3 linked regions of the Chelatococcus sp. HY11 genome follow. The protein of the gene in region 2 interacts with the protein of the main gene of each other region in a pairwise test. Links are inferred from orthologs where the notes say so. Each region holds a gene or a part of one and is shown on either strand. Other genes may lie near its edges.

Region 1 (3,031 bases), 1.0 Mb from region 2 along the record:
GCGTGAGGCTTCGGGCGGTGGAGGCGCCCCCTGGAAGAGCTTCGACTCATCATTTTTCACGACCCGTTATTGACAGGAAAGCCTCCCATCTCTAACTATGTAAATGTGATTAACATTCACAGAGGACGGACGGTCATGCAGCTCGCAGCAAAGCTGGACGAATTTGGCAAACCGGCCTGGATCGCCCTCATGGTGCTGGGCTTCATTGCCTGGTGGCCCCTGGGCCTGGCGGTCCTCGCCTTCTCAGTATGGAGCGGACGTATGGGATGCGGTATGAAGCGCGGCGGTTTCGGCCCTTGGGCATTTCGCCGGGACGACGGTCAGCGTTGGGGCGGCCGGTGGGGTGGCCCACCGTCAAGCGGCAACCGCGCTTTCGACGAGTATCGCGAGGAGACCTTGCGCCGGCTGGAAGACGAGCAGCGCGAGTTCCGCGACTTCCTCGAGCGTCTGAGGCTGGCCAAGGACAAGGCCGAGTTCGACCAGTTCATGGCGGACCGGCGCAACCGCCCGCAGACGCCGCCTTCGCAGCCGGAAGCGCAGGCCTGATCGTAACCAAGCCTGATCCTAGCCAGCCCTGATCATATCAGGTCTGAATGTAACCTCCCCGGTCCGGTCGAGCTGGATGGCTGATCCGGACCGTTCCGCCAAAGACGACGCCGCGCTCGCAAAAGCGCGGCGTTTTTTTTCGGGCACTCGCTATCCCTTCACGCACGATAGGCGATGAGGACCGCGCCGGCCGCAATCATGACGACGCCGAGCCAGTTGGTGCCGGACAATTTTTCGCCGAGGAAGAGGACGCCGAAGACGGCGACGAGGACCACGCTCATCTTGTCGAGGGGGGCGACGCGCGCTGCATCGCCGAGCTTCAGCGCGCGGAAATAGCACAGCCAGGACGCGCCCGTCGCAAGGCCTGATAAAGCCAGGAAGACGTAAGTTCGGCCAGGAACCGAGCCCGGCTGCTGCCATTGGCCGGTCGCGCCCAGCAAGGCGGCCACCGTGATGAGGATGACGATGGTGCGGATGAAGGTCGCATAGTCCGAATTCACCTCACTCACACCGATCTTGGCGAGAATGGCGGTCAAGGCAGCGAAGGCGGCTGACATCAGCGCCCAGAATTGCCAGGTCAGGAGAAAGGGTTTCATGAGTTGCAGGGTCCCATGGGCTCGCGGCGCCTCTGGTGTGATCTCAGCGAAATTCGTATCACCTGTACCCGGCCAGCGGCGGACGAGCCGCCGAGCACGCCCGCATTGCCGGGACGCGTGGCCGCGATGCCGAAGTGCCAGATCAGGTTTTGGATATCCGATGAGTGAAACGCACCGCACCGACTTTTCCTATCTCGCCGGCCAGTTGATCGAGGGTGTTCACCGCCTGCCCGTGCGCATCTACTACGAGGATACGGATTTCTCGGGCATCGTCTATCATGCCGGATACTTGCGCTTCCTGGAGAGGGGCCGCACGGATTTCCTGCGGCTGGCGGGCGTCGACCAGTCTGTCCTTCATGACGAGGGGCAGGGCCTTGCTTTCGCGGTGCGGCGCATGACGATCGACTTCATCCGGCCGGCGCGCATGGATGACGTCGTCGAAGTGGAAACGCGCATGGCGGAGGTGCGCGGCGCGTCGCTTGTCATTGCCCAATCCATCAAGAGGGGGGATGACGTGATCGTGACGGCTGACGTCCGCGTGGCGTTGATCCGCGGTGGAGCGCCCGCACGCATTCCCGAGCCACTGCGCCGCATCCTGAGCGGCGACGCAAAAGTTTAACGCCAGGCGCCGATTGCCGGGGCGAGTGAAGTTGACGACATCGGCGACGCTGCCTGTGATCACGCAGCCAACTCGTTGACTAGAACTTTTGCGTCGAGACGCCGCTAACCGCAAATTAACCTTATCTCATGCTTAACTCATCGGGAGTGCGCGGCAGGGGGAATGCCTTGGCAGTCCCTTTGTAGCGCCCTCATTTCGACAGATTCCGAGGCGAGTGAGGGGATACGCGGATCATCCCATTTTTTCACAGCCGTTCGACCGTGGTGACTTGACACGAGCGAAGAGGGTGGGCCCGCGCATTGAAGGAGTAGTCGATGAATCCGGCCGAGGTTACCCAGGCGGCTCTGCCCCATGCGGGTGGTGGCTCGCTGCTGGAGTTGTTCTGGCAGGCGCACATCGTTGTCAAACTGGTGATGCTGGGGCTCATTGCCGCTTCAGTGTGGTGCTGGGCCATCGTCATCGATAAATCGCTCCTCTTTGCGCGCACCAAACGAGCGATGGACCGCTTCGAGGAAGTGTTCTGGTCGGGCCAGTCGCTGGAGGAGCTCTACCGCTCCCTGCACAACCGCCCGACCCAGGGGCTGGCGACCTTGTTCACCGCCGCGATGCGCGAATGGAAGCGCTCGTTCGAGGGGGGCGGCCGCTCGATGGCGAGCCTCTCGCAACGGATCGACAAGGTGCTCGACGTCGCCATTCAGCGCGAGACCGCGCGGCTCGAATCACGCCTGCTGGTTCTCGCCACCGTAGGGTCGTCAGCACCCTTCATCGGCCTGTTCGGCACGGTCTGGGGCATCATGACCGCCTTCCAGTCGATCGCCGCATCCAAGAACACCAGTCTTGCCGTCGTCGCGCCAGGCATCGCGGAGGCCTTGTTCGCGACCGCCATCGGCCTGTTCGCCGCCATTCCCGCTGTCATCGCCTACAACAAGCTGCAGGCGGAGGCCGCCAAGGCGCAGGGGCGTATGGAGACTTTCGCGGACGAGTTCTCCGCCATTCTGTCGCGGCAGATCGACGAGCGGGCAGCCGCCTGACGGCGGACACGAGGAGCCGACAGCATGGGCATGTCTCTCGGAGCATCAGCGGGCGGCGGCGGGCGGCGCAGACGCCGCCGCAAGCATGGGGCCATCGCCGACATCAACATGACGCCCTTCATCGACGTCATGCTCGTGTTGCTCATCATCTTCATGGTGGCGGCACCGCTATTGACCGCTGGCGTGCCGCTGGATCTGCCGCAGACGTCTGCCAAGCCGATCAATGTCGACCAGAAGCC
Region 2 (3,447 bases):
CCGTATGCGCAACCTCACCAAGGTTGGCTCTTCGACTCTACGCATCATGCAGTGAGCCACGCGCCGGGCGCGGTTGGATATCCAGAAACGAGCGGAAACGGGGAATGCGACGCCAGTCGCTTGCGTCCCCTCTCCCGATGAGGGAGGGACAGGTGAGGGTTACGACGAATACCCGTAAAGCCCCCACCCGGACGATGCGCGCACGACCTCTCCTGACAGGGAGAAGCGACCCGCGCCGGGCGATCGCTCAGATGAACCGCCCGTGGCAATGTTTGAATTTCTTGCCCGAGCCGCAAGGGCAGGGATCGTTGCGGCCGACCTTGCCCCAGGTTGACGGGTCGGCGGGGTCCACCGCGACGGCTTCGGCCTGGGGCCGGGAGGCCACGAGCGTATCGCCGTAGCCCGCCATCTCCTCCTCGCCGCTGAACGGATTGAGGTGGTGGGCTTCCATCGGCGGCAGCTCGGCCTCGGGGGGCGGCGAGAACATCACCTCGACCCGCATCAGCTGTGTCGTCACCTGCTCGCGGAGCCGGCCGATGAGGCCATCGAAGAGCTGGAAGGCCTCGGATTTGTATTCGTTCAGCGGATCGCGCTGGGCGTAGCCACGCCAGCCGATGACCTGACGCAGATGGTCAAGCGTGGCGAGATGCTCGCGCCAGAGATGGTCTAGGGTCTGCAGCAGCACCTGCTTCTCGACGTAATTCATCACCTCGGGCGTGTTCTTCTCGACGCGCTCCGTATAGGCGGCGTCGACGGCAGCCTTGAGGCGGTCCCGGATCTCGTCGTCCGCGATGCCCTCTTCCTTCGCCCAGTCCTCGACCGGAACGGTGATGTTGAGCTCGTTGGTGATCGCTTCGGCGAGGCCGGCGACATCCCACTGCTCTGGGTAGGAGTTCTCCGGGATATGACGCGTGACAAGCTCCTCGGCGACGCCGTGGCGCATCTCGTCGATGGTCTCGCGCACCGACTCCTGGGCCATGAAATCGCGACGCTGCTCGAAGACCACCTTGCGCTGGTCGTTCATCACGTTGTCGTATTTCAGGATGTTCTTGCGCATGTCGAAGTTGCGCGCTTCGACCTTGCCCTGGGCCTTCTCGATCGCCTTGTTGATCCAGGAATGGACGATCGCCTCGTCCTCCTTCAGGCCAAGACGCTGCAGCATGGTGTCCATGCGGCCCGAGCCGAAGATGCGCATCAGGTCGTCTTCGAGCGACAGGAAGAACTTCGAGCGCCCGGGGTCGCCCTGGCGGCCGGAGCGGCCGCGCAGCTGGTTATCGATGCGCCGGCTCTCGTGGCGCTCGGTGCCGATGACGTAGAGGCCGCCGGCTGCCAGCGCCCGTTCCTTGAACCTGGCGATCTCGGCGCGGATCTCGGCCTCGCGGGCGGCCCGCTCCTCGCCTTCCGGCAAGTCCGCCAGTTCCTGCTCCAGCCGCATGTCGGCATTGCCGCCAAGCTGGATATCCGTGCCGCGGCCGGCCATGTTGGTGGCGATGGTGATGGCGCCGGGAACGCCCGCCTGGGCGACGATGAAGGCTTCCAGTTCGTGGAAGCGCGCGTTCAGCACCGCGAAATGCTTGGATGACTTGCCGGTCCGGGCGGCCTCGAACACCGGCTTCAGGGCGTCGGGCTTGCTGAAATCGATGTGCTTGTAGCCCGTCTGGGAGAGGAAGTTGGCGAGCACCTCCGACTTTTCGATCGATGTCGTGCCGACGAGAACCGGCTGGCCCTTCTCGGCCGCCTCCATGATGTCGCGGGCGATCGCCTTGTATTTCTCGCCGTCGGTCCGGTAGACCTCGTCATCCTCGTCGATGCGCTTGACCGGCAGGTTGGTGGGGATTTCCACCACGGGCAGGTTGTAGATGTCGAGGAACTCGTCCGCCTCGGTCGCGGCCGTGCCGGTCATGCCGCCGAGCTTCTTATAGAGACGGAAATAGTTCTGGAAGGTGATCGAGGCGAGCGTCTGGTTCTCGGGCTGGATCTGGACGTGTTCCTTCGCCTCGAGCGCCTGGTGCAGGCCCTCCGAATAGCGCCGGCCCTGCATCATGCGGCCGGTGAACTCGTCGATGATGACCACCTCGTCGTTGCGGACTATGTAGTCCTTATCGCGCTGGAACAGGGTGTGGGCGCGCAGCGCCTGGTTGACGTGGTGAACAAGCGTCGCGTTGGCGGCGTCGTAGAGGGAGCCCTCCTTCAGGAGGCCCGCGCCTTCCAGCAACTCCTCGATGTGCTCATTGCCGCTCTCGGTCAGCGAGACCGCGCGCTGCTTCTCGTCGAGATCGTAGTCCTCCCGCTTGAGCTTCGGGATCAGCACGTCGATGGCGTTGTAGAGATCGGAGCGGTCGTCGAGCGGCCCGGAAATGATCAGAGGCGTGCGCGCTTCGTCGACCAGGATCGAGTCGACCTCGTCGACGATCGCGAAATTGTGCCCGCGCTGCACCATCTGCGCGAGGTCATACTTCATGTTGTCGCGCAGGTAGTCGAAGCCGTATTCGTTGTTGGTGCCATAGGTGATGTCGCAGGCATAGGCCTCCCGGCGCTGGTCATCGTCGAGGCCATGGATGATCACGCCGACCGTCAGCCCGAGGAAGCGGTAGACACGGCCCATCCAGCCCGAGTCACGGCTGGCGAGGTAGTCGTTCACGGTCACCGCGTGAACGCCCTTGCCGGCCAAGGCATTGAGATAGACGGGCAGCGTCGCGACAAGGGTCTTGCCTTCACCGGTGCGCATCTCGGCGATCGCGCCTTCGTGAAGCACCATGCCGCCGATGAGCTGCACATCGAAATGCCGTTGGCCGAGCACGCGCTTGGCGGCCTCGCGCACGGTCGCGAAAGCTGGAACGAGCAAATCGTCGAGTGTCTTGCCGGCTGCGAGCTGCTGGCGGAATTCCTCGGTCCGGGCGCGAAGCTGCTCATCAGAGAGGGCCGTGAGTTCGGGCTCAAGCGCGTTGATGGCCTGGACCTTGGCCGTATAGGTCTTCAGGCGACGGTCGTTGGCAGAACCGAATATTTTTTTCGCAATAGCGCCGAGCATCGAGATTCTTTCCGGACGATCAATTCCGGCACGGGAAGGCATCCCGCGCCGTCGGTCACACGATTAACCCCCAAGGGGCGCCGGGTCCAGCACAACAGCGGGGACATGGGCGCCGCGCGATCGACTTTATCGCGCCGACCTTGATTTCGCCCATATCGCACGCCGATGTTTCGAAGCGGCGAAGCCCCGTGCTGTTCGGCGAAATGGGTGTATCACGAGGATCTGTCAACCCGGTTACTGCCAAACAAGCCTTGTGGCGCTATATATATATAGGCGCCGGCTCGCGGCCCGGTGGTCGCAATGCTGGGCGGGATGTCAACGAGCCCGTGCCATACCAGAGGCTTCCGCCAACTAAAGGTCTTGCCAAAAGGTCTTGCCAAGCAACGCGGCTTCGGCCACTCATGCAAGCCACTTAA
Region 3 (2,867 bases), 560 kb from region 2 along the record:
CGATGCCACGCCGCACGGCACCGGACCCGTTACTGCGCCGCTTCGGTCGCGACCAGCTGCCAGTTCGGATCGCGGCCACCCAGGGTGCGCGCGAAGGTCCAGACATCCGTGACCGTGACGACCGTCTCAGCGCTGCCGTCGACGACGGTGCCCGCGGCATCCCGCGTGGCCGTGATGAGCTTCGAGGTGAAGCGCACCGTTGCCTGCGCCAGCTTGCCCTTGAGGTCCACTGCGAGAAGGTCGGCGCCGTCGATCGAGACAAACGTGGTCTCGATCTTCTCGCCACGCTTTTCGCGTTCGCCGATTTCCCGATCGAACCCTTCAAAAACCTCCTTCGAGAGAAGGCCCTTGAGGCTCTTGCGGTCGCCCTGGGCGAAAGCCATCACGATCATCTCGTAGGCCATCTTGGCGCCGCTGAGGAATTCCTGCGGATTGAAGCTCGGCTCAGCCCGGACAACGGCATCGAGGCCCGCCGCCAGCGGCGTCCCTGCCTCCGCGATGCCTTTCCAGCGATTGGGGTTTGCCTCGGCGCCCGAGCCGGTGTCATTGGCCGCGCCGGGCAGGCGCACCACATTGTCACCGTTCGAACTCCCGTTCGCGGGCTTCATCGGCGGATCGCGGCGCGCGAAAGGATCCTGCGGGGGGCGCTCATTGCCCGTCCGCTGGCCAAGCACCGAGCGGAGGCGCCAGATCACGAACACCGCGAGCGCGAGGAAGACTATAGTCGTTACGTCGAAACCGTCTTGCATGGCTATCAGTCGTCTCGTGCTCGTACCCCGGCGTCAAGTCCCACGGTTCGATTCATAGCCACAAAGACCATCCCTGTCCGATACCGCTTGATAGATATGGGGCCTTGCGCTCGTAACATCCACCGTTGCGGCAAACAAGAGATGGGTGCCTCACAAGGGCGCGGGATTGGGATTATCGTGCCTTGTCGGTGACCAGCTTTCCATGCTAGCCCCCAGCGACTGGAGCTGGGAATGCAGCAAGGCTTCGGTGGTCCATTCAGAACGGCCCGGTTCCGACAGGGATCCGTCGCCGGTCGACGAGTCCCGGTCCGGGGAGCGCGGATGCCTTCCGGAACCTTAGTTTCCATCATCCGTATATCCGGAGAAGTTTTTCCATGAGCGACATCTCAACCAACGGCACCGGCGCCCCGGCCGATACCACGCCCTCGCTGAACGCGCTCGCGCAATATATCAAGGACTTGTCCTTCGAGAACCCGAATGCCCCGCGCTCGCTGACGCCGCAGCAGCAGGGTCCGGAAATCTCGATCCAGGTCAATGTTGGCGCCAACCAGCTCGCCGAAACCGATTTCGAGGTCGACCTCACCCTCGAGGGCAAGGCCACCATCGGCAATGACGTTCTGTTCGTCTTTGAGCTCGTCTATGGCGGCGTGTTCCGCCTGCGCAACATCCCGCAGGAGCACCTGCATCCGACCGTCATGATCGAATGCCCGCGCCTGCTTTTCCCGTTTGCCCGGCAGATCGTGGCGGACAGCGTGCGCAACGGCGGTTTTCCACCCCTGTTCATCGACCCGATCGATTTCGCAGCGCTCTATCGCCAGAAGCTTTCGGAAGTGCAGCCGCAGCAGCCGGCCGCGCAGGCCTGATAACGGCCTCGGGCTCTCAAACCCGTTTGCAGCGCACCGGGCCGCCGGAAGTTATCCCTCCCCCCTTGGGGGCCCCAAGGCGCTCCCTTGGGGGGAGGTTGGCCTCGCGCCAACGAGGGCGGGGCGGGGTGCCCAGGTCAGAAGATCGATACTCCCGCCGGGCATTAAAATCACTTCTCCTCAAGCGTCCGAGATCACGCCATAGCGCGTCCAGATCGCTGCCTCGCCCAAGCCAGTCACAAAGTTGCGATGAGCCTCGCGTTCGGCGTCGCTGAGGCGCGACGGAAGCGGCTCCGGCCGCTGCATGGCTCTTAACGCTCCCTCGGCGATCGTGACGGCGGCACGTGCCGCACCGGCGACGGCGAGCCCCAGATCCGTCTGCCGGCCGCCGATAAGCTCCAGATAAACATCCGCCAGAATTTCAGAATCGAGCAGGGCGCCGTGCTTCGTGCGACGCGAGTTGTCGATGCCATAACGCGAACACAACGCATCGAGGCTGTTTTGCCCACCAGGATGCTTGCGGCGCGCAAGCATCAGTGTGTCGATGACATTGGCCGCTTCGATGCGCGGGAAGCCCAGCCGGGTGAGTTCAGAATCCAGAAAACCGACGTCGAAGGACGCGTTGTGAATCACGAGATGCGCGTCTGCGATGAATGCGACGAACTCCGCGGCCACGTCCTGAAACAGTGGCTTGTCGGACAGAAACTCGTTGGACAGTCCGTGCACGTCAAAGGCGGCCGGAGCGACCGGATATTGCGGATTGATGTATTTGTGAAAAGTACGGCCCGTTGGCAGATGGTTGATGAGCTCGACGGCGCCGATCTCGACAATCCGGTCCCCGGTGAGATGATCAAGGCCGGTCGTTTCCGTGTCGAGTACGATTTCACGCATCAAATCAGTCCCGTCGCTCGCTTGTCCGCGCCATGATGTTAGCAATGATCACGTCGATCTGAGCTTCCGCCTCCGCCAATCCGCGCCCGGTGTCCACAATGAAATCCGCCCGTCGCCGTTTCTCGGCGTCGGGAAGTTGTTTCACGTGAATCATCGCGAATCGTTCCGGCGTCATGCCCGGGCGCGCCAGAACCCGCTCACGCTGGATTTCGGGCGATGCGGTCACCACCAGAACCGCGTCGCAGTCCTTCTCCGCGCCCGTCTCATAGAGAAGCGGAATATCGAAGACCATCAGCGCCGCACCAGACCGCCGCGCCTCTTCCAGAAGGGCGTCCCTGTCCGCCCGGACGAGCGGGTGAATGAT

The links. The genes of interacting proteins can lie anywhere in the genome.
Region 1: the proteins of secA (region 2) and ybgC interact in binary tests that used the Escherichia coli proteins (3 or more experiments, as listed by UniProt). The link is inferred for Chelatococcus sp. HY11 from one-to-one orthologs.
Region 3: the proteins of secA (region 2) and secB interact in binary tests that used the Escherichia coli proteins (3 or more experiments, as listed by UniProt). The link is inferred for Chelatococcus sp. HY11 from one-to-one orthologs.

What each region holds. Positions count from the first base shown.
Region 1 is NZ_JAHBRX010000001.1:3,863,632-3,866,662, forward strand. Bases 73-3,031 are described here. They hold ybgC (tol-pal system-associated acyl-CoA thioesterase), read left to right. Parts: upstream 73-1,302; coding sequence 1,303-1,761; downstream 1,762-3,031. Other genes in these bases: KIO74_RS17555 (DUF2852 domain-containing protein), read left to right, coding at 136-546; KIO74_RS17560 (EamA family transporter), read right to left, coding at 705-1,142; tolQ (protein TolQ), read left to right, coding at 2,076-2,792; tolR (protein TolR), read left to right, coding at 2,817-3,031.
Region 2 is NZ_JAHBRX010000001.1:2,832,049-2,835,495, reverse strand. Bases 48-3,422 are described here. They hold secA (preprotein translocase subunit SecA), read right to left. Parts: upstream 3,032-3,422; coding sequence 248-3,031; downstream 48-247. Other genes in these bases: KIO74_RS12935 (lytic transglycosylase domain-containing protein), read left to right, coding at 48-55. Also shown: more of KIO74_RS12935, read left to right, coding at 1-47. UniProt on the Escherichia coli protein: Required for protein export, interacts with the SecYEG preprotein conducting channel.
Region 3 is NZ_JAHBRX010000001.1:3,394,767-3,397,633, forward strand. What follows is about bases 73-2,867. They hold secB (protein-export chaperone SecB), read left to right. Parts: upstream 73-1,123; coding sequence 1,124-1,612; downstream 1,613-2,867. Other genes in these bases: KIO74_RS15465 (Tim44/TimA family putative adaptor protein), read right to left, coding at 73-749; dnaQ (DNA polymerase III subunit epsilon), read right to left, coding at 1,793-2,503; coaE (dephospho-CoA kinase), read right to left, coding at 2,508-2,867. In the rest of the region: mltA (murein transglycosylase A), read right to left, coding at 1-16; more of KIO74_RS15465, read right to left, coding at 30-72. UniProt on the Escherichia coli protein: One of the proteins required for the normal export of some preproteins out of the cell cytoplasm. It is a molecular chaperone that binds to a subset of precursor proteins, maintaining them in a translocation-competent state.